One region of the Syntrophotalea acetylenica genome, then DNA from elsewhere that is predicted to be linked to it. Evidence: riboswitches for the same ligand, from Rfam matches in the RefSeq annotation. Region 1 holds a riboswitch; the other holds the start of a gene.
What was found. A riboswitch is a leader RNA that binds a small molecule or an ion and turns the genes downstream of it on or off. The one in region 1 is predicted to bind thiamine pyrophosphate.
Positions count from the first base shown of each region.

Region 2: it holds a riboswitch for thiamine pyrophosphate, as region 1 does, so the genes downstream of both, thiF (sulfur carrier protein ThiS adenylyltransferase ThiF) here and thiD (bifunctional hydroxymethylpyrimidine kinase/phosphomethylpyrimidine kinase) in region 1, are expected to answer to the same signal.

Region 1 is NZ_CP015455.1:902,305-912,918, reverse strand. It holds gene A6070_RS04150 (ASKHA domain-containing protein) at 1-1,128, opposite strand, end outside; gene alr (alanine racemase) at 1,194-2,327, opposite strand; TPP riboswitch at 2,683-2,787, shown strand; gene thiD (bifunctional hydroxymethylpyrimidine kinase/phosphomethylpyrimidine kinase) at 2,851-4,290, shown strand; gene thiC (phosphomethylpyrimidine synthase ThiC) at 4,370-5,662, shown strand; gene A6070_RS04130 (L-lactate MFS transporter) at 6,134-7,363, shown strand; gene A6070_RS04125 (LA_2272 family surface repeat-containing protein) at 7,553-8,050, shown strand; gene A6070_RS04120 (GntR family transcriptional regulator) at 8,228-8,959, shown strand; gene trpB (tryptophan synthase subunit beta) at 8,952-10,178, shown strand; gene trpA (tryptophan synthase subunit alpha) at 10,171-10,614, shown strand, end outside.
Region 2 is NZ_CP015455.1:2,718,628-2,729,241, forward strand. It holds gene xerC (tyrosine recombinase XerC) at 1-294, opposite strand, end outside; gene A6070_RS12715 (secondary thiamine-phosphate synthase enzyme YjbQ) at 577-972, shown strand; gene A6070_RS12720 (DUF362 domain-containing protein) at 969-2,162, shown strand; gene A6070_RS12725 (LEA/WHy family protein) at 2,194-2,700, shown strand; gene A6070_RS12730 (hypothetical protein) at 2,762-3,004, opposite strand; gene A6070_RS12735 (DUF167 domain-containing protein) at 3,139-3,426, opposite strand; gene A6070_RS12740 (DivIVA domain-containing protein) at 3,426-3,971, opposite strand; gene A6070_RS12745 (YggT family protein) at 3,987-4,268, opposite strand; gene A6070_RS12750 (3-deoxy-7-phosphoheptulonate synthase) at 4,481-5,548, shown strand; gene A6070_RS12755 (MerR family transcriptional regulator) at 5,657-5,842, opposite strand; gene A6070_RS12760 (hypothetical protein) at 6,001-6,303, opposite strand; TPP riboswitch at 6,537-6,643, shown strand; gene thiF (sulfur carrier protein ThiS adenylyltransferase ThiF) at 6,707-7,513, shown strand; gene thiS (sulfur carrier protein ThiS) at 7,527-7,733, shown strand; gene A6070_RS12775 (thiazole synthase) at 7,756-8,532, shown strand; gene thiH (2-iminoacetate synthase ThiH) at 8,529-9,641, shown strand; gene thiE (thiamine phosphate synthase) at 9,663-10,301, shown strand; gene A6070_RS12790 (SLC13 family permease) at 10,466-10,614, shown strand, end outside.

The sequences.
Region 1 (10,614 bases):
CGCATCACACAGCAGGCGCCCGACTCCGGCAAGGACGCCGACCTCGGCAAAACGCACCTTTTCTACCATGTTTTCCGGGAGCATGGCAACCCTTTTCAAAACCCGTCGGGACAGGGAAAACCCGAAGGCACCGGTCAGAACAGCCTGTGCCACATCGGCGGCTTCCAGTCCGGCGCGCCGCAGCAAACACTCGGTGCCGGCCCGCACCGCGGCTTTGCCCAACTGGAACTGACGTACGTCCTGTTGCGTCAGCAACAAATCCACCGCGGCATCCCGGTACAGGCGCAGGGCCCGTCCGCTGGCGGTCTCAACAATGTAGCCAGACAGATTGGTCGGAACCTCCAGGGGATCCACGATGCTGCCGCGCGCATCGATCAATCCGCCGTCCAGGGCGGCGGCCAGCGCAGCGACCAGGCCGCTGCCGCAGAGACCGCGAGGCGGCCCGCCTCCCAGAACCAAAAGACCCAGGCGATCATCCTCGATGACAACGTCGTGGATCGCGCCCGCTTTGGCAACCATGCCGCAGGAGATACCGCCGCCCTCGAAAGCCGGACCGGCAGCCACCGAGGTAACCCGCCAGCGGTCACCGCTGAAAAGGGCCATCTCACCGTTGGTGCCTGCATCGAGAAAGAAACTGGCCTCGCCCACCTTGCCCTGGCCAAACAGAAAAGCCACCAGGTCGCCGCCAACGTAGCCGCTGATCAGGGGAAAGATATAAAGGGGAACCGGCAACTGCAAATCGATCTGGTCGGGGGAAAGGAAGACTGCATCGCGCCAGGGTGGCCGATGGGGCGGATAGAGGATCGACGTTACCGGCAGGCGCCGCAGCAGATAGACCATACCGGGGTTGCCGGCGGCGGCGGCGCCGCGGATATCGCGGCGGGCCAGCCCCGCCTGTCGCAGCATGCTGTCGACGATCTCGCGCAAGCCATCCAGCAGCAACAGCTGCAAACGCAGATCCTCGCCGGTCATGGCGTTTTCAAGCCGGCGCATGATATCGGCGCCAAGTACCGACTGGGGATTGAGCAGACGCTCCTGCGCCAGCACATGGCCGTCGCTATCGAGCAGGCGGCCGGCCAGAGTGGTCGTGCCGAGGTCCAGCGCCAGCAGGCAGCCTCCCTGGGGCATCTTTCCTCCTTGGCTAGTTTTGCACATTCGCAAAAATTGAAGCCGGTCGCCAGCGACCGAAAACCTCAGTCATCGCGCGTTACGCGCGGCACCCTTTTACTGAACTGGCAGAATACCTCATAACTGATGGTGCCGATGCGTCGCGCCCATTCGTCGGCGGTGATGCACTGACCGTTGTCGCAGCCGAGCAGGGTGACCTCGTCGCCGACCGCGACCCCGGGAATGTCGGTCACATCGATCATTGTCCAGTCCATGCATACCGTTCCGGCGACCCGCGCCCGCCGGCCGCGCACCAGCACCTCCCCAACGTTGGACAAGTGTCGGCTGTAGCCGTCGGCATACCCCACCGGAATGATCGCCAATACGGTAGGCCGGCCGGCAACGAAGCGATGTCCGTAAGACACTCCGGTGCCTTCGGGGACGCTGCGCACCTGCGCCACCCGGGTGCGGAAACTCATCACCGGCCGCAGGTCGAATCGTCCGGCAAATGCCTCACTGGGCAGCCCCCCGTAGAGCAGAATGCCGGGACGCGCCAGATTGCATTCCGGAGCTTCGCCGGTCAACAGCGCCGCGCTGTTGCTCAGGTGCACATAGCGGGGTGCAAATCCGGACTGGCGCACCCGGGCCAGACAGTCGCGAAAAACATCGTGCTGCCGCCGATTGACAGGATCCTTCGGCTCGTCGGCCAGAGCCAGATGGGAAAACAGACCGTCCATGCGCAACCCCGGAAGCGTCCTGAGCTCTTCCAGAACCCATGCCAGATCCGCAGCCCGGAAACCGACCCGGCTCATGCCGGTATCGAGCTTCATGTGATACGGCAGCACTACCCCGGCGGTCCGGGCGCAGGCATCCAGGCGCCGGGCCGTATCCATGTCGAACAGCGTAGGCACCAGGCCGAACCGCAGAAGTTCCTGTTCCTGGCCGGGATACAGCCCGCCGAGCACCAGAATCGGACACACCACTCCCGCCTCGCGCAGCGAAACGCCTTCCTCGACGATAGCCACCCCGAACATCCGCGCGCCGACATCCTGAAGCGCGGTCGCGACGTGGGCGGCGCCGTGTCCGTAGGCATCGGCTTTGACCACCGCCAGAATCCCCTGTTCGGGGCCGGCCAGGGTCTGCGCCTGGCGGAAATTGTGTTTCAGAGCCTCAAGATCGATTTCAACGCGGGTGGGCCGGTGTCCCCAGGGATCACTCATGACGTTCTGGTCCTGAATTTGCGGGATAAGCGGCCGCACAACGGCCGGAAAAGTGATAGCGTGAAAAGTCGGCGGAGCCGCTGCAAAAAGCAAACGGCCCACGTTTCGGAGCCAAACTCTTAGCACGACGTCTTGCCACTGTAAAGGGCAAAAAACGTGCGTGGCAGCGACCCGCAGGACATCCGCCGGCCCCCTCCGGGCGCTCGCTTGACAGACTGCGGAGCATTCGCTAGAGTGACGGCCAACGCTTCGCATCCGGTGGAATAAATAGCCGCAATGGCATGAATTGCTTTGCACATCCGACCCGTGACGTATTAAAATGGATGAGCGCGTATACAGTATCCGGATACAAAAACACAGCCGCTGGGGGCGTCACTGCACTGAGAGTCCCAGATAGACGGGACAACCCTTGGAACCTGACCCGGATCATGCCGGCGTAGGGAAGCGGTGTCGCAGGGCAATCGTGATAACGTCACGTGCTTTACGGCCGTGACGTTTTTTGTTTTCAAAAATCGAGGACGCCATGAAAGACCGACCGTTGCAGGGATTGTACCTGATCACCGACGATTCCCGGGGAGAACGACTGCAGGCCAGGGTCGCGGCCGCCCTCCAGGGAGGAACCCGCATCGTCCAGTACCGGGGCAAACAGGTTCCCGTTTCCGACCAGCGGCATGAAGCGCGGGCCCTCGCCGGGCTGTGCCGTCAGGCCGGCGCCCTGTTCATCGTCAACGATGATCCACATCTGGCGCTGGACTGCGGGGCCGACGGTGTGCATCTGGGTCAGCAGGACATGACCGTTGCCGAAGCCCGCGCCGTGCTTGGTCCGGGAAAAATCATCGGCACCTCCAACCGTACCGTCGCCCAGGCCCTCGCCTCCCGACAGGCTGGCGCCGACTACATCGCCGTCGGCAGCATCTATCCCACCGGCACCAAACAGGACGCCGTGCATATCGGCCTCGACACCTTGCGCGCCGTGCGCCGCGCCGTCGACCTGCCGCTGGTCGCCATCGGTGGCATCGATCGCGACCATACCGGAGAAGTCATCGATGCCGGAGCCGATGCCGTCGCCCTGATCTCGGCGGTCATGGCCGACCCGTCGCCGGCGCTGGCCGCACGGGAAATCGCCCTGCAGTTCAACCGCCGCGCCACCCCGCCCCGCGGTCGCGTTTTGACCGTAGCCGGGTCTGACAGCGGCGGCGGCGCCGGCATTCAGGCCGATCTCAAAACCATTACCCTGCTGGGCGGCTACGGCATGACGGTCATCACCGCCCTGACGGCACAGAATACCCGCGGCGTGCGCGGCATCCATCCCGTTCCGGCGGCATTTGTCGCCGACCAGCTAACGGCGGTGCTCGAAGACCTGCACCCGGAAGTGGTCAAAACCGGCATGCTGTTCGATGCCGCCATCGTTGAGCTGGTCGCCCGGGAACTTTGGACACGTGGCCTGTTGGCGGTGGTCGATCCGGTCATGGTCGCCAAAGGCGGCGCCCTGCTGCTGCGCGACGATGCCGTTCAATCCTGCCGCGAGCTGCTGCTGCCGCGCACCTACCTGCTCACCCCCAACCTGCCGGAAGCGGCGGAACTCGCCGGATTTCCGGTGGAAACCGAAGCGGACATGGAGAAAGCCGCACGCCGCCTGCAGGAGCTTGGCGCACGCAACATTCTGATCAAGGGCGGACACCTCGACGGCGAAGCAGTCGATCTGCTGCTCGACGGCAGCACCCTGCACCGGCTGCCGGCCGCACGCCTCGACAACCGCAACACCCATGGCACCGGTTGCACCAGTTCCGCCGCCATCGCCACCCTGCTCGCCGCCGGCCAGCCGCTGCCGCAGGCGGTGAAACTGGCCAAGGAGTTCATCACCGAGGCGATCCGCACCGCTGCCGACCTCGGCACCGGCCACGGACCGGTCAACCATTTCGCCGCGGCCCGATACCTGTTGAACAAAATCGAAGGATCTTGACAACCGAAAAAGCCATATAGCTCTCAACTTTCATCTTAAAACTTACAGCTTAGAGCTTTGACGTATGAAAGGTAGATTCATGACGCAACTCGAAATGGCCCGCCAGGGCATCGTCTCCGACAAAATGAAGCAGGCCGCCGCCGACGCCGGTATCGATGCTGAAATCCTTCGCCAGCGCATTGCCGAAGGCACGGCCATCGTCTGCCACAACAACAGACACGCTAACGGCCGCCCTCTGGCGGTGGGTAAAGGCCTGCCGACGCGCATCAACGCCAACATCGGCACCAGCAAGGACGACACCAGCATCGACAAGGAACTGGAAAAGGCCCGGGTGGCCATGGCCGCTGGCGCCGACGCCATCATGGACCTGTCCACCGGCGGCCCCATCGATGAAATCCGCCGCGCCATTATCGCCGAAACCGACGTTTGCATCGGCAGCGTGCCCCTCTACCAGGCAGCCTGCGACACGGTGGTAAAAAAGGGCAAGGCCATTGTCGACATGACCGTCGACGAGATCTTCGACGGCATCAAAAAACACCTGGACGACGGTGTCGACTTCATTACCGTGCACTGCGGTGTGACCCGCGCCACGGTGGAGCGCATGGACCGCGAAGGACGCATCATGGAGGTGGTCTCCCGCGGCGGCTCCTTCACCGTCGCCTGGATGACGCGCAACAATGCGGAAAATCCCCTTTACGAACACTACGACCGCCTGCTGGAGCTGGTCAGGCCCTACGACGCCACCCTGTCGCTGGGGGACGGCTTTCGCCCCGGCTGCCTGGCCGACGCCACCGACCGCGCCCAGATCCACGAACTGATCGTGCTCGGGGAACTCACCCAGCGCGCCTGGGATGCCGGCATCCAGGTCATGATCGAAGGCCCCGGCCACGTCCCCCTGAACCAGATCGAGGCCAACATCCAGTTGCAGAAAAGCCTCTGCCACGGTGCCCCGTTCTATGTGCTCGGCCCGCTGGTCACCGACATCGCCCCGGGCTACGACCACATCACCTGCGCCATCGGCGGCGCCATCGCCGCCAGCGCCGGAGCCGACTTTTTGTGCTACGTCACCCCCAGCGAACACCTGTGCCTGCCTACCGCAAAGGACGTGCACGACGGCGTCATGGCGACCCGCATCGCCGCCCACGCCGCCGACATCGTCAAGGGACTGCCCGGCGCCCTGGAAAAAGACATCGCCATGAGCAGGGCGCGCAAGGCCCTCGACTGGGAAACCCAGTACGGCCTCGCCATCGATCCCGAGCTGGCCCGCAAGCGCCGCGGCGAATCGGGGGTCGACGAGGAACATGGAGCCTGCACCATGTGCGGCGAATTCTGCGCCTACCGGGTCATGGACGAACGCAAGAAGCATCGATGAGGCCCTCGGCGCGGACATGCTCCGCTCCGCCCTGCCCCGTTCAGCCTAGTATCCATCCGGAAACTCCGGATGGATACAGCGTAGTTTTCATATGGGAAACGAGCAATTTTTCGTTGTGGCAAGGAAATCAAGGGGTTGCGCGGAGGCGTACATCGGTACGCCGCACAAGCAAGCCTGCGGATTGACGCCGCTACGGCGGAAAAGGGCCGTTTCCGGATGAAAACTAGCCTAGAGCCACATTGGAGAGCCCCCGAAACGCACCGTTTTGGGGGCTTTTTACCACCACGATATTATTTCCCTTCTTTTTCAGGGCGATCCATTCCGCAACCCCTTTTTCTCTGCAAAAAGCGACAAATCTCTATCTCACGATTGTTGTACATTCACCGAAATTGAATTATAGTACTCAAAACGCTGTTACACAGCTATTGTGAGGAGCGCGGGAGCCACTTTGGACATTTTTGGGAGGTTACTATGAGTAATGAGAAGTTGGAGTCAAAGCGCTGGTTTATTGCTTTGGCGGGCATTGTTTTGCAGTTGATTCTGGGGACTGTCTATGCGTGGTCTGTCTTCAAGAAACCGCTCATGGCAAATCATGGGTGGAGTGAAACAGCTACTCAGGGCACCTTCATGATCATCATCGCGGTACTTGGACTGGCCGCTGCTTTCGGGGGTACCCTGGTGGATAAAAAGGGACCGAAGCTGGTAGCCGTCATTGGCGCCGTCTGTTATGCCATCGGCACCCTCTGTGCCGGCCTGGCGGACCTGACCGGGAACATCTGGGTATTGTACCTCGGTTATGGCGTGATCGGTGGCCTCGGCAACGGTTTCGGCTATGTGGTTCCCATCGCCTGCCTGATTCGCTGGTTTCCCGACAAACGCGGTTTGGTTACCGGCCTTGCCGTCATGGGCTTTGGCGCCGGCGCCTTCTTCATCGGCAAGATCGTTCCCGGCATGATCGTCAGCATGGGCGTGGCCAACACCTTTTTTGTTCTCGGCGTGGTTTACCTCGTGGTGAGCACCGCCGCGGCCCTTCAGTTCAGGGATCCGCCGAAGGGCTGGACTCCCGAAGGCTTTGTTCAGAGCACCAAGACCGTCTCCCATGCGGATTCCTTCAATTTCGAGCAAGCGCGCCGCACCCCGCAATGGTACATGATCTGGTTCATGCTGTTCCTCAACGTTTCCGCCGGACTCGGGCTTCTTTCCCAGCTTTCGCCCATGGGGCAGAAGATCCTTTCCCTGAGCATCGCTGATCCTGAGCAATTGGCCATCAAGGGTGGTCTGATTCTGGCTATCGCCTCCATTTTCAACGGTCTGGGGCGTTTGTTCTGGGCCTCTGTATCCGACAAGATCGGCCGGAAAAATGTTTTTCTGGTCATGTTTGCCAGCCAGGCTCTGCTCTATTGCTACATCCCTCAAATCACCAGCGCAACCGTTTTCACCATCGCAGCCTGCTATCTGCTTGCCTGCTATGGTGGCGGCTTTGCAGTCATGCCCTCGTTTGCCGCGGATTCTTTCGGCCCCGGCTATATCGGCAAGGTATACGGCATCATCCTTACCGCCTGGGGCGCGGCCGGTGTCGCAGGGCCTCTGGTTTTCGCACAGGTCAAAGGCGCACCCGCCCTGTATGTTGCGGCGGCACTTCTTGTCCTCGGTTTTATCATTACCTGGAGTTACAAGCCGCCTGTCAAGGCTACCGCTTAGATGGGTTGGGCTCCCGCTGCATAGAATAGAGCATGAAAAAAATGGATCGTTGATTTACAGGGGCTCGGACAGAGCCCCTTTTTTTTCAATGCTGTCGATGTATAATTCCGGCTGAATTCCAGCGAGGCCGGAGACCTTTCCGGATCGGCCCGCGCACCACTCAACAACATCTCAAGGAGGAAATGATCCATGAAAAAATGGGCACTGGCATTTTTATGCTGTTTTCTGGCGTCCGGAGCGTTTGCCGCACCCCAGAATTTCCAGTTGAGCCTGACCCCGGATGTCGCCATCCATTCCAGAAGCACCCGGATCAACGGCGTGTCTCTCGGCATCTGGAGCCAGAATCCGCAAAACGCGCTGGCCCTGGGGATTGTCAATGGCTCCACCGGCAGCAGCTCGGGGCTGTCTCTTGGCTTGCTGGCCAATTATGCCGAAAACTACAAAGGCGCGCAGCTGGCCTGCATCGCCAATTACGCCTCGGGAAACGTCACCGGGTTGCAGTGGGCGGCCTTCAACTATGCAGGCAACCTGCACGGCCTGCAGCTCGGTTTCGTAAACTTCGCGGATAACGCCGACAAAGGCGTGCAGATCGGCCTTATCAACATCATGAACGCCAATAAAAGATGGTTCGGCAACCTGCCCAACGAGGTCGCCCCAGCCATGGTGTTCGTCAACTGGCGCTACTGATCCTCGGCCGCCGAACCGACCCTTCGCGCCACGCCATCCTGGCCCGCCGGACATCCGGCGGGCTTTTCAGCGTCTACGCACCAACCTTCTCCGGACATACGCCAAAACAGCATAAGTTGTCTTGACAACCTGACAGACCAGGTCTAAGATGAACACCATTGCAGGGAGGCGCAAAGCATGCTCAACCCCGACTCACCCATACCGCTTTATCACCAGCTTGCCGAGCGACTCGGAGACCAGATCCGCAACGGCGAACTGGCACCGGGCCAGCGCATCCCGTCGGAGCCGCAACTGGCGGCCCGGTACGGCATCGGGCGCCCCACGGTGCGCCAGGCGCTCGACTCCCTGGTGCGGCAGGGTCTGTTGTGCCGGCGCCGCGGCTCGGGGACTTATGTCAGCGAACCGGCCCGCGAGATCGACCTTTTTTCCCTGGATGGCACGTCGGCGGCATTCCACAAAAAAGGCCTGGCGGCAACGACCCTCATCCGCGAAGCGATCCGCCTGCAGCCAATCGAAGATGCGCCGGACAACCCTTTCAGCGGCCGCACAGCCTACTTCTTCTCGCGCCTGACCTGTCTCGACGGTGCCCCTGTGCTGCTCGAAGATCTGTACCTGCATCCGCAACTGTTCGCGGGGATCGAGAGTCTGGACCTGGCCGGCCGTTCCCTGTCGAGCGTCGCGGCAAAGCATTTCATGTTGCGGCCGATGGGGGGCAAACAGAGCTTCCGCATCGGCTACCTCGACGCAGTGCGGGCCCGCTGCCTCGACGTCAGCGTTACCACACCCCTGCTGCAGGTCGAACGGCGCCTCGATTTCGCCGCCGGCCGTGACGGTTTTTTTTCGCGGCTGTTCTGCCGCACCGACCATATCGTCTTCTCACAACACATGGGAGCATCCGGCCATGGATAAACGCGGCTATTTTTCCGGATTCGGCGGTTGTTTCATCCCCGAAATCCTCAATGAAACCTTCGTGGAACTGGTCAAGGCCTATGAAGCCGCCAGGGCCGACTCCGCTTTCTGGCAGGAATACCTCGATGTCATGTCGAACTACTCGTGCCGCCCGACCCCGCTGACTTTCGCCGGGAATCTGACGCGGCATTTCGGGGGAGCGCGCATTTACATCAAACGCGAGGATCTCAATCACACCGGTGCCCACAAGGCCAACAACGTCATGGGCCAGGGGCTGCTGGTCAAACGCATGGGCAAGACCCGCGTCATCGCCGAGACCGGCGCCGGACAGCACGGCGTGGCCACCGCCACCATGGCAGCGCGCATGGGATTCGAGTGCACCATCTACATGGGCGAGGAGGACGTGGAACGGCAGCGCCCCAATGTTTTCTGGATGGAGCGCCTCGGCGCCACGGTGGTGCCGGTAACAGACGGCTCCCGCACCCTCAAGGACGCCATCAACGAAGCCTTCCGCGACTGGGTATCCAACATGGACACCACTCATTACGTGCTCGGTACCGCCTGCGGGCCGCACCCCTTTCCGGAGATGGTCGCCTGGTTCCAGTCGATCATCGGTACCGAGGCGCGCCAGCAGATCCTTAAACACGAAGGGCGCCTGCCGAAGCGCGTCTACGCCTGCGTCGGAGGCGGCTCCAACGCCATGGGGCTGTTTTCCGGATTCATGGACGACCCGGTGGAGCTGGTCGGGGTCGAGGCCGGGGGCAAGGGGCTGGACAGCGGCAGGCATGCCGCCCGCCTCAGCTCCAGGGATGCCAGCGTCGGCGTGGCGCAGGGTTACAAAACCTACTTTTTGCAGGATGGCGATGGACAGATGAAGGACACGCACAGTATTTCGGCGGGTCTCGATTACGTCGGCGTCTCGCCGATCCTGGCGCACCTGCAGGCCATCGGCCGCGCCCGCTTCGAGGCGGCAACCGACGCCGAAGTGCTTGACGCGGTAACTTTGACCATGCGCAAGGAAGGACTGATTCCGGCACTGGAATCGTCCCACGCCTTCGCTCAGGCCTTCAAGGAAGCGCCGACGCTGTCAAAGGACGACATCATCATCATCAACCAGTCCGGTCGCGGCGACAAGGACATCTTCACCGTCGCCGACGCTTTCGACGACCCGGCCTGGAAGGAATTCATCAAACACAAGGCGGAGCAATACCATGCTTGAGACCACCATCCGCAACAAACTGGCGCAACAGGATATCCTGCTGATGACCCATATCGTCATCGGCTACCCGGATCTGGAGACCTCCTTCGAAGTGGTCCGCACCATGGTAGAAGCCGGGGTCGACCTGATGGAACTGCAGATCCCCTTCTCCGAGCCGATGGCCGATGGCCCGGTGATCCTCAAGGCCAACCAGGAGGCCCTGGCCACCGGCATTACCGTCGACCAGTGCTTCGATTTCGCGGAAAAAGTCGCCGCCACCTTCGATATCCCGTTTTTGTTCATGACCTATTACAACATCCTGTTCAAATACGGAGTCGGGGCCTTCGCCGAGCGCATGGCCAAAGTCGGGCTGTGCGGAGCCATCGTGCCGGATCTGCCGCCGGAAGAGGCCGACGACTACCTGTCGGCCATGAGCAAGTACGGCATGGCTCCGATC
Region 2 (10,614 bases), 1.4 Mb from region 1:
GGGATTGACCTGCAATGCCCCCTGGCGCACCAGATAACGGAAAAAGCTGCGTATGGCTGACAGTTTGCGGCCAATGGTGGTTCTGCAGTTGCGCTTGTGCAGCCGGGCAAGATAGCGCCGCAGCAGCAAAACATCGACCCGTTCCGGTGTCACCGGCCCGGCATCCGTGTCCGTCTGACTTTTGACAAACCGTAAAAACTCCAGTAAATCGTGCCGATAGGCGCGCAGCGTGTGAACGGACAGGTTGCGTTCAATCTCAAGATAGCAACAGAAGCGATCGATTGAGCGGTCCATGTTTCATCCCTGTCCGGCCCGGGCCATATAAACCGGCGGGCCTGCAGATGCGCGCGTTGACGCTTGCGCGGGAGCATGCCATAATCGGAGGCGATCGGAACAATCCCGCAAAGCATTCCATAATGCGCCATAATGCGGATTCGCGGCGGGATATCGTGCGCGACACTTATCATCCTACAGCACCCCCCGGCATGGTTCAACAGCAAAGCGGTGCCTGCCGCACGGCCTGTCCCGGAGCTTTGCCGTCCGGAGCAGCCTCGGCCTTCTCAGGGAGCAACAGCCATGATCACCCTCGACATTCCAACCCGGCAGCGTGAAGAAATGCTCGATATCACCGACCTGGTTCGCGATGCCATCCGTCGGTCGGGAATCCGGCAGGGAATCGCCTGTCTGCATGTTCCGCATACCACCTCGGCGATCACCATCAACGAAAACGCCGATCGCGATGTGGTTCGCGACCTGCTTTTCGGCCTGCAGCGCCTCGTCCCCCGCGATGCCGGCTATCATCATGCCGAAGGCAACAGCGATGCCCACCTGAAAAGTTCGCTGCTGGGCGTCGATCAGACCCTGCTGATCGAAAGCGGCCAGCCGGTACTGGGCACCTGGCAAGGAATCTATTTCTGCGAATTCGATGGCCCGCGCCGCCGCAAACTTCACCTCCGGATCATCGCAGCATGACGCCGCGCGTCGCACTGACCGCCGCGGCTGATTACCGGCGCGAAACGGTTGCGGAAGCCATCGGGATCCTTGTGGAGCATCTGGGGGGAATGGGCGCCTTCATCCGGCCCGGCCAGCGGGTGTTGATCAAACCGAACATGCTGGCCGGCAAGCCGCCGGACAGCGCGGTTACCACCCACCCGGAAGTGGTGCGCGCGGTCATCCTGCTGGCGCAGAAAGCCGGCGGCATCGTCTCGGTAGGGGACTCGCCCGGCATCGGCGCTCCGGCACAGGTAGCGCGACATTGCGGCATCATGGATGTGATCGAAGAAACCGGGGCGGTTTTTGCCCCTTTCCAGGATTCGGTCGCCATTGGCGCGGTCGGACGGACTTTTCACAAACTCGAACTGGCCCGGGATGTTGTGGCTGCCGAGGTCATCATCAATCTGCCGAAACTGAAAACCCACGGCATGATGGGACTGACCTGCGGCGTGAAAAACCTGTTCGGCGCCGTGGTCGGAATGCGCAAACCGGCCCTTCATCTGCAGGCCGGCGCCGACAAGGGCCTGTTCGCCCTGATGCTGCTGGAACTGGCGGAACACATCCGCCCTTGCCTGACCATCGTTGATGCCATTGTCGGGATGGAAGGCAACGGTCCCGGCAGCGGCGACCCCGTCGCCATCGGCGCGCTGCTGGCCGGCACCGACCCCCTGGCCGTGGACACCGTCGCCACCCGCCTGGTCGGCATGACTCCGGACCAGGTCTGGACGCAGCGCATGGCGCAGCGGACCGGGCGCCCCGGCAGCCGCCTGGAAGACATCGAATGCTGCGGCTCTGCCCTGGAAAAACTGGCGGTACCGCCCCTCCGGCCGGCACCAAGCGCCGACGTGGCGTGGGGCCTGCCCTGCTGGATGCGCTCGGCGTTAAAACATTCTCTGAGTTCGTGGCCTTATGCCGATATGCAACGCTGCAGGCGCTGCGGCCTGTGCGTCAAGCATTGTCCGCCCGGGGCCATGAAACTGGATCACAACCGCCTGCGCATCGACTACCGGCGCTGCATCGGCTGCTTCTGCTGCCAGGAACTGTGCCCCTACGGCGCACTGCTGACCCGCCAGGGCTGGCTGCTGCGCCTCGGCCGCTGGCTGGTAGAACGCCGCAGACCCGCATCCGCAACCGGACAGACACACCGCAAACCGCCCGACCCCCGATAACACCACCCCGACAAACCCCGAGGAATTCGATATGTTCAAACGCCTTGCCCTGCCGCACCGATTGCTTTTGTTGATGATACTGACATCCCTGCTCGGGGGGTGCGCCGTATTCCGCGCCGAACCGCCGGAAATCGCCCTGGCCGCGCTGCAGGTGGACAACCTGACCCTGAGTCACGCCCTTTTGACGGCGGACCTCGATCTGTATAACCCCAACGATTTCAACATCACCGTCGGCAAGATACGCTATGCCCTGTCCATTGGCGGCATCCGCGTGGCCCACGGCAATTCTTTGGACAGCATCCGCCTGGGATCGCTGCAGAGCGGCCAGCTTGCCGTGCGGCTGTCTACCTCTTACCTCAATCTCCTGCGGCTGAGCCCGCTGCTGGAAGAGGGCAAACCGCTGCCTTATGAAATTTCCGGAGACGTGATGCTCGGCAGAATCCCGTGGGCACAACGCAACCTGCCCTTCAGAAAAAAAGGCTCCCTCGACCTTTCCGGACTCAGCTCCGACGCAAACAGCGTCGAAACCTCCGAATGACTCCGGAAACCACGGACAACAACAGACCGGCGGAACAGCAGCATTCGCCCGGCCATTATGGCTAGCGACGGAAGTGCAACTCGTTTTGCAGCTCAAGGATTTTCTTGCGAAGCGCCAGAACCTCCCCGTGAGACGCCATGCCCTTGAGGTGATACCGCAGTTCCTGGTATTCGCCGTGCAGATCTTCCAGGCGTTGGCGGAGGTCCCTGTTGATCGCCTTGAGCTCTTCGTTTTCCCGTTTGAGGGAACGGATTTCTTCAAGGTGTTTGCTGAGCATGTCAACGGTTACAACATTGGAAGCCATGGCCCACCCTTCCTTTCCGATCCGGGGCGGATCTATTATGACCTGAGCAGTTATCATTCTACTCGCAAACATGCGTCAGGTAAAGGGCACGCGCATTGTCGGGGATGGTTGTGGAAATAAGAAACGGGAGGGAATCAGGAAAGTACGCTGCGCACTTCTTCAACCGTCATGCCTTCGATCAGAAGGCGTTTGTGGCGGGATTTATCTCCGGAAACGAGGGTGACCCGACTTTTCGCCACCCCCAGCAGTTTGGCGATGAACTCGCGGCAGGCCTTGTTAGCCGCACCTTCGACGGGCGGGGAGGTCAGGCGCAGCTTGAGACAATCACCCTGCAACCCGGCAAGCTCGTTGCGGCTGGCACGCGGCTGCACATGAATATCGAGCAACACACCCGCATCGGAAGGGGTCAGGCACCCGGACATCAGCGTCCATCCTTGTCGTCGCCAAAGGGCCGCCGGGCGGATGTTTCGTCCTCCAGGATCTCCATCAGCACCGGCTGGAAACGACCCTTTTCCCGGGCGGGCAACGCGTTCATTTCAAGCAGCCGCAGGTGGCTTTCCACCACGGCCCGCAATCCCGACTCGAAAGACACCTTCTGCCGCCGCAGTTCCTGGATTTCCGTAGCCAGATCGAGTTGCCGGCCGCGGGCTTCCTGCAGAATCTTTTCGCCCTGCAACTGGGCATCGGCAATCAGGATATCCGCCTCCCGGCGGGCATTGGCCTTCAATTCGTCGGTCATGCGTTGGGTGGTGAGCAGAGTTTCCTTGAGGGTCGCCTCACGCTCCCTCATTTCGTCGAGAGCGCTGCGGGTCCGCGCCAGATCTTCCTTGAGTTTCTGTACCTCCAGGGCATAGCGCTCCAGTTCATCGGCAACCTGTTCAAGGAATCTGTCGACCCCGGCCTTGTCATAGCCGAAAGTGCGGGTTTTGAACCGGTGCTGCTGAATATCGATGGGAGTGATGGTCATGGCAGGGATCCTGAATCAGCGAAACAGCAAGGTCCGCAAAAAATTGCTTACGAAAAACAAGACGAAAATCAGCACCATCGGCGTAAAATCCAGCCCGCCGACCCGCAAAGGTAGAAGCCGCCGCAGGCGTTGCAAAACCGGCTCCGTGGCGTTGTAAAGGAACCGCACAATGGGGTTGTAAGGATCGGGATTGACCCACGAAAGAATGGCCCGCGCCACCACGATGTAGGCGTAAATCTCGATAGCCGAAGCCACCATTTTTATCAATGTAAACTGCAACCCTTGAAGAATGCCCACGCTTGACCTCGCTTGAAAAAATTTTCATCGTTTTTTCAATAATTAATGTCACGTTATACCGAATCCGCCGCCGAAGTGTCAACGCTTTCGGCAAAGCAAACCGGGCAACGACCGTATCCTTTGACAAACACACAAAAAACCGATACATTCTGGCTTCTCCATGCCCCGCACCCAAGGGTGTTCATGACACATTCCACCAGCAAGGAACCGCCATGATCCGGACCACCAATCTCAATATCCGCGCGCTTACACCCATCATCGCACCGACCGATCTCAAGCAGGTCTTCCCTCTGAGCGAAGAGGCCGCGGAGTTTGTTCTAAGCAGCCGTCAGACCATCAGGGACATCCTGAATCAGCAAGATCACCGCATTATGGTGGTGGTCGGCCCCTGCTCGATCCATGACCCCAGGGCAGCCCTGGAATACGCTGAACGCCTGGCTGCACTGAAAGAAGAGCTGTCCGATCAACTGTTTCTGGTGATGCGCGTCTATTTCGAAAAACCGCGCACCACCATCGGCTGGAAAGGCCTGATCAACGATCCCGACCTCAACGGCACCCATCAGATATCCAAAGGTCTCGGAGTCGCCCGGGGTCTGCTGTGCGCCATCACCCAGATGGGACTGCCCATCGCCACGGAAATGCTCGATCCGATCACCATCCAGTATCTTTCCGACATGATCAGCTGGGGGGCCATCGGCGCACGCACTTCCGAATCCCAACCCCATCGGGAAATGGCCAGCGGTCTGTCGTTTCCTGTCGGGTTCAAGAACGGCACCGACGGCAGCCTGCAGATTGCCATCGATGCCATCGGCGCGGCCTGCCATCCGCACAGTTTTCTCGGCATCAGCCGGGACGGTCGCACCGCCATTGTCGAAACCACCGGCAACCCCGACACGCACATCGTACTGCGAGGCGGTGGTGGCAAGCCCAACTATTATCCCGAAGACATCGCACGGGCTGAAAACCTTCTGCATCGCGCCGGTCTCAAGCAGGCGATCATGGTTGACTGCAGTCATGCCAACTCCTTCAAGGATCACCAGCGGCAGGAAGAGGTTCTGGTCAACACCCTCGACCAGGTGGTGGCCGGCAACCGCTCCATCTGCTCCCTGATGATCGAAAGCAACCTCGAGGCCGGTAACCAGAGCTTGTCAGCCGACATCAAACTGCTCAAATACGGCCTTTCCATCACGGACAAGTGCGTCGACTGGGCCACCACCGAACGCATGTTGCGGCATGCCCGCGAGCGTTTGAAAAAATGCGGCGGACGCGCCATTGCCTGAAAAAAACACCGCCCGCACCGTCGCAAGGCACACCAATGGCAAAGGCGGCTTTCGGTTTTCCGAAAGCCGCCTTTTTTCATTCCCGCGCCTTATGCCGTGAAGCGCAATTCAGTCACGATGCACCAAAGCATCGACCTGCAGCTTGACATCGTCAATATTGACCCGCGTGACCTTGCCGTGTTCCCTTTCGCTGCGCACCAGTCCTTGATCCACCCATTCCAGTACCAGGGCTTTGCTGATCCCGAACCTCCCGGCCGCTTCTTCCGGGGCAAACCAGGTTTTCACCAGAGACATGAGACAGGCTCCTTTCCGCAGCCGACAGAAACCGCCATTCGGGGACTCCCCCGACAACCCGCATGCGGCAGCTTTATTTATACTTTAGAAGATGCAGGCCAACATGCAACCGGGTCAGAAACGGCAAGCCAGCAACCAGGCCGCGCCCATAACCCCTTTTACAGGGCGTTCAGCAGACGATAAATCTTCTGCTCCGCCTCCCACAGACTGGCGGCACGATCTTCCTCGCCGCATTCATTGAACAGCAGGCGAGCCCGGTCAAGCAGGTTGTGGGCCTTGAGCAGAACCGGGGTCAGTTCGTTTTCCAACCGCAACTGGGGAATATCGCCGACACTCTCTTCGTGCTGGGCAAGTTCCCGCACCGCCTGCTCAAGCAAACGCTCAACCTTGGGGTCCGCCGTACCGGTCATCAAACTGCGCACTTCATCCGCGAGGGCGCGATAACGATCTGAGATATTCATGCATACTCCTTTAAAGGGAAAACATTTCCAGGCGCCATTGTAGCAACAACCGGCTTTCGCGGACAACATCTAGCCGCCGTTTCAGCGGCGCCACGTGATTTTTTCCGTTAACCAGACCAGAGCCAGCGCCGCACTGGCCTGGAAGTTAGGCATTGACGGCGGCGGCGCGCTGCTGCTAACCTGTTAATCAGACAGTTGATGACCGGATTTTTGGACAGATCCGGTCGTACATAGCCAAGCCCTGGGGGAGTTGCCAGACTGAGAGTCCCTTTTTTTGCGGGACAACCCTTCGAACCTGATCCGGGTCATTCCGGCGTAGGGAAGCGGCGCGTAAACGACACCCCCGGAGTGTCGTCAAGGTCGCTTATGCGGCCTTTTGTTTTTTGGCAAGGATGTAGCGGATATGCAGATCTGGATCAACGAGCAAAGGCATGACGTCCCGCCGGACGCCAGCCTTTTCGGCGTTCGTGACCAATTCAGGCCGCAGGCCGACGTTATGATTGTCAACGGTTTTCCGGAAACGGCGGACCTGCCGTTGACCGAGAACGACCGTGTGGTGCTGATCCGCCGTGGTGAAACCCCATCCGCCGAGGAATTTGACGCCCTGCTGACGGCACGTCATACCCCGGGGGTGCATGAGCGCCTCAAGCATGCCTGCGTCGGCATCGCCGGTGCCGGCGGCCTCGGCTCGCCCATTGCCGCGGCACTGGCGCGCAGCGGCATAGGGAAACTGGTGGTGGCGGATTACGATGTGGTGGAACCATCCAATCTCAATCGCCAGATGTATTTTATCGACCAGATCGGCCTGCCCAAGGTCAAAGCACTGGCCGCCACCCTGGCGCGGATCAATCCCGGGGTCGCGGTGGTCACACACATCGTGCGCCTGACCCGCGACAATATCGCCACACTGTTTGCGGAGGTGGACGTCATGGTGGAGGCGCTCGACGATGCTCGGGCCAAGGCCATGCTGACCGAAACTTTCATGAGCCACTTTCCCGGCAAGCCGCTGGTTGCCGCCTCGGGCGTGGCGGGAGCGGGCTCCGCCAACACGATCGTCACCCGCCGTACCATCGGCAATCTCTACCTGGTGGGCGACGGCGAAACCGCAGCGGCTCCTGGCACCGGCCTGATGGCGCCCCGTGTCGGCGTTGCCGCCCATCATCAGGCCAATGCCGTTGTCCAGCTGCTGCTCGGCGACGTGCCTGTCTGATCCAGGGGACAGGATGATGCTGAAAATCACGATCAATGGCAAACCGCACAGCTTTCCCGAGCCGGCAACCCTTTCCGGGATCCTGTCCCATCTCGGCATCGATCCGGCACGGGTCGCCATCGAACACAACGGCACCATTCTCCTGCAGAAAGCCTTCCCCGCGACCCCGGTGGCCGCGGGTGACCAGCTGGAGATCGTGCAATTCGTCGGCGGGGGGTAACCCGCCTGAAGAGGATAAGCCCATGGATGAACTGGTTATCGCCGGTCGCCGCTTCCGTTCCAGGCTGCTGGCCGGAACCGGCAAATTCGCCTCCAACGCCCTGATGGCCCAGGCGCTTGACGCCTCCGGGGCGCAGATCGTCACCGTCGCGTTGCGCCGGGTCGATATCGACCGGCCCGACGACGATCTGCTGGCGCATATCGACCGCGACCGCTACCTGCTGCTGCCCAACACCAGCGGCGCCCGCGACGCCGAGGAGGCGGTGCGCCTGGCGCGTCTGGCCCGCGCCGCCGGCTGCGAGCCGTGGGTCAAGCTGGAAGTGACCCCCGACCCCTACTACCTGCTGCCCGACCCCATCGAAACGCTCAAGGCCGCCGAGATCCTGGTCAAGGAAGGCTTCGTGGTGCTGCCGTATATCAATGCCGACCCGGTGCTGGCCAAACGCCTGCAGGAGATCGGCACCGCCACGGTGATGCCGCTGGGGGCGCCGATCGGCACCAACAAGGGGGTGCGTACCCGCGACAGTATCGCCATCATCATCGAACAGGCCATCGTGCCGGTGGTGGTGGACGCCGGGCTGGGGGCACCGTCCCACGCCGCGGAAGCCATGGAGATGGGAGCGGACGCGGTGCTGGTGAACACCGCCCTGGCGGTGACACCGGACCCGGCGGGGATGGCGCACGCCTTCCGTCTGGGGGTCGAGGCCGGCCGCCGCGCCTACCTGGCGGGACTGCCGGCGCAGCGGCAAATGGCGGAAGCCTCCAGTCCGCTGACCGGTTTTCTGAGGGACGAGCGATGAGTTTTCTGGAGATTTTCAACGGTTATGACCGCGCCGAAGTGGCGCGGGATATCGCCGCCTGCGGCGCCGCCGATGTGCAGCGGGCGCTGGCGGCGGAACACCTGCGCCTCGGCGATTTCATGGCGCTGCTGTCGCCGGCGGCGCAAGCGTATCTGGAGCCGCTGGCGCAGAAGGCCCACCGGGTCACCCAGCGGCGCTTCGGCAAAACCATCCAGATGTTCGCGCCGCTGTATGTCTCCAACGAGTGCAGCAACGGCTGCCTGTACTGCGGATTCAACGCCGCCAACAAGGTGGCGCGGCGCACCCTGAGCCTCGACGAGGTCGAAGCCGAGGCGCGCATCCTGCGCCAGCGGGGTTTTCGTCACGTGCAGCTGCTGACCGGCGAGGCGCCGCGGGCCGTCAACGTCGACTATCTCGAAAAGGTGGTGCGGCGGGTGCGGCCGCTGTTTTCCGCCATCAGCATCGAGGTTTTTCCGATGGATGAAGCCGGCTACCGGAAAATGGTGGCGGCCGGGGTGGACAACCTGACCGTCTATCAGGAGACCTACGATCGCCAGCTGTACGATCGCCTGCATCCTTTCGGGCGCAAGAAGGATTTCGACTGGCGCCTGACCACGCCGGATCGCGGTGGCGCGGCGGGGCTGCGCTCCATCGGCGTCGGCGCGCTGCTGGGTCTGAGCGACTGGCGTACCGAGGGCTTTTTCGTCGGGCTGCACGCCCGGCATCTGGCCCGCAGCTGGTGGCGCAGCCGGGTCAATGTGTCGTTTCCGCGCCTGCGGCCGGCCGACGGCGGCTTCCAGCCCCTGGCGCCGGTCTCCGACCGCGCCCTGGTGCAGCTGCTGTGCGCCTTGCGCCTGCTGATGCCCGATGCCGGCCTGGTGCTGTCCACGCGCGAGAGCGCGGCCCTGCGCGACAGCCTGCTGCCGCTGGGCATCACCCAGCTCAGCGCCGGTTCCAGCACCGCGCCGGGCGGCTACGGACACGAGCATGACGGCAGCGAACAGTTCGCCATCAGCGACGAACGCGACGCCGAGCAGGTCTGCGCCATGCTGCGGGCCAGCGGCTACGAGCCGGTCTGGAAAGACTGGGACAGCGCTTTTCAGAACTGAGTCGGGGGGACCGCCATGTCCATGGATACAGGTGCGTTCCGCCTTTATCTGATCACCGATCGCAAAACCGTGCCGCAAGGACGCACCCTGCTTCAATGCGTGGAACAGGCCCTGTGCGGAGGTGTGCGCGCCGTCCAGTTGCGGGACAAGGATCTGCCCGCCGACGAGCTTTATCGCTGCGGTTTGGCATTACGCTCCCTGACCGCACGATTCGGCGCCAGACTGCTGGTCAACGACCGCATCGACGTGGCCCTGGCGACCGGTGCCGACGGGGTGCATCTTGGCGAGCATTCCCTGCCCACCGCCGAAGCCCGCCGTCTGCTCGGCCAGAACGCCATCATCGGCCGCTCCGTTCACCACCCTGAGGCAATCCACCCAGCCGCTCAAGAGGGAGCCGATTTCGTCACCTTCAGCCCGATCTACTTCACCCCTTCCAAAGCGCCCTTCGGTGCGCCCCAGGGCCTGGAGGCACTGCGGTGCGCCTGCGCCTGCAGTCCGCTGCCGGTACTGGCGCTGGGTGGCATCCAGCAGGGTCGCATCCGGGAGGTGCGTGCCGCCGGGGCGGCAGGCGTGGCGCTCATTTCGGCGATTCTGGCCGCCGCCAACCCCGAAGCCGCAACACGGGCCCTGCTGGCCGAAATGGATGAACCTTTGGCTTAAAGCGATTCCGGGACGCGGACCGATGATTTCTCCCGATGACTTGCTCGCCAAACGGGCATTTTCACACACAAAAAACCTGGACAATCCAAAGCTGCGGGTGACTTCGCAAAGATAAAGGCTACACTTTTCAGGACAGGACTTTTTGCTGAAGCGTGAGGGGTGGCATGGCCATTGCGATGACCTTAGGCATTCTGCTGGTGGCGGTCCTGCTGTTCGCCACCGAATGGCTGCCAATGGATATGGTCGCGCTGCTGGTCCTTCTGGCGCTGGCCATTAGCGGCATGGTCTCGATACAGGAGGCGCTCAGCGGCTT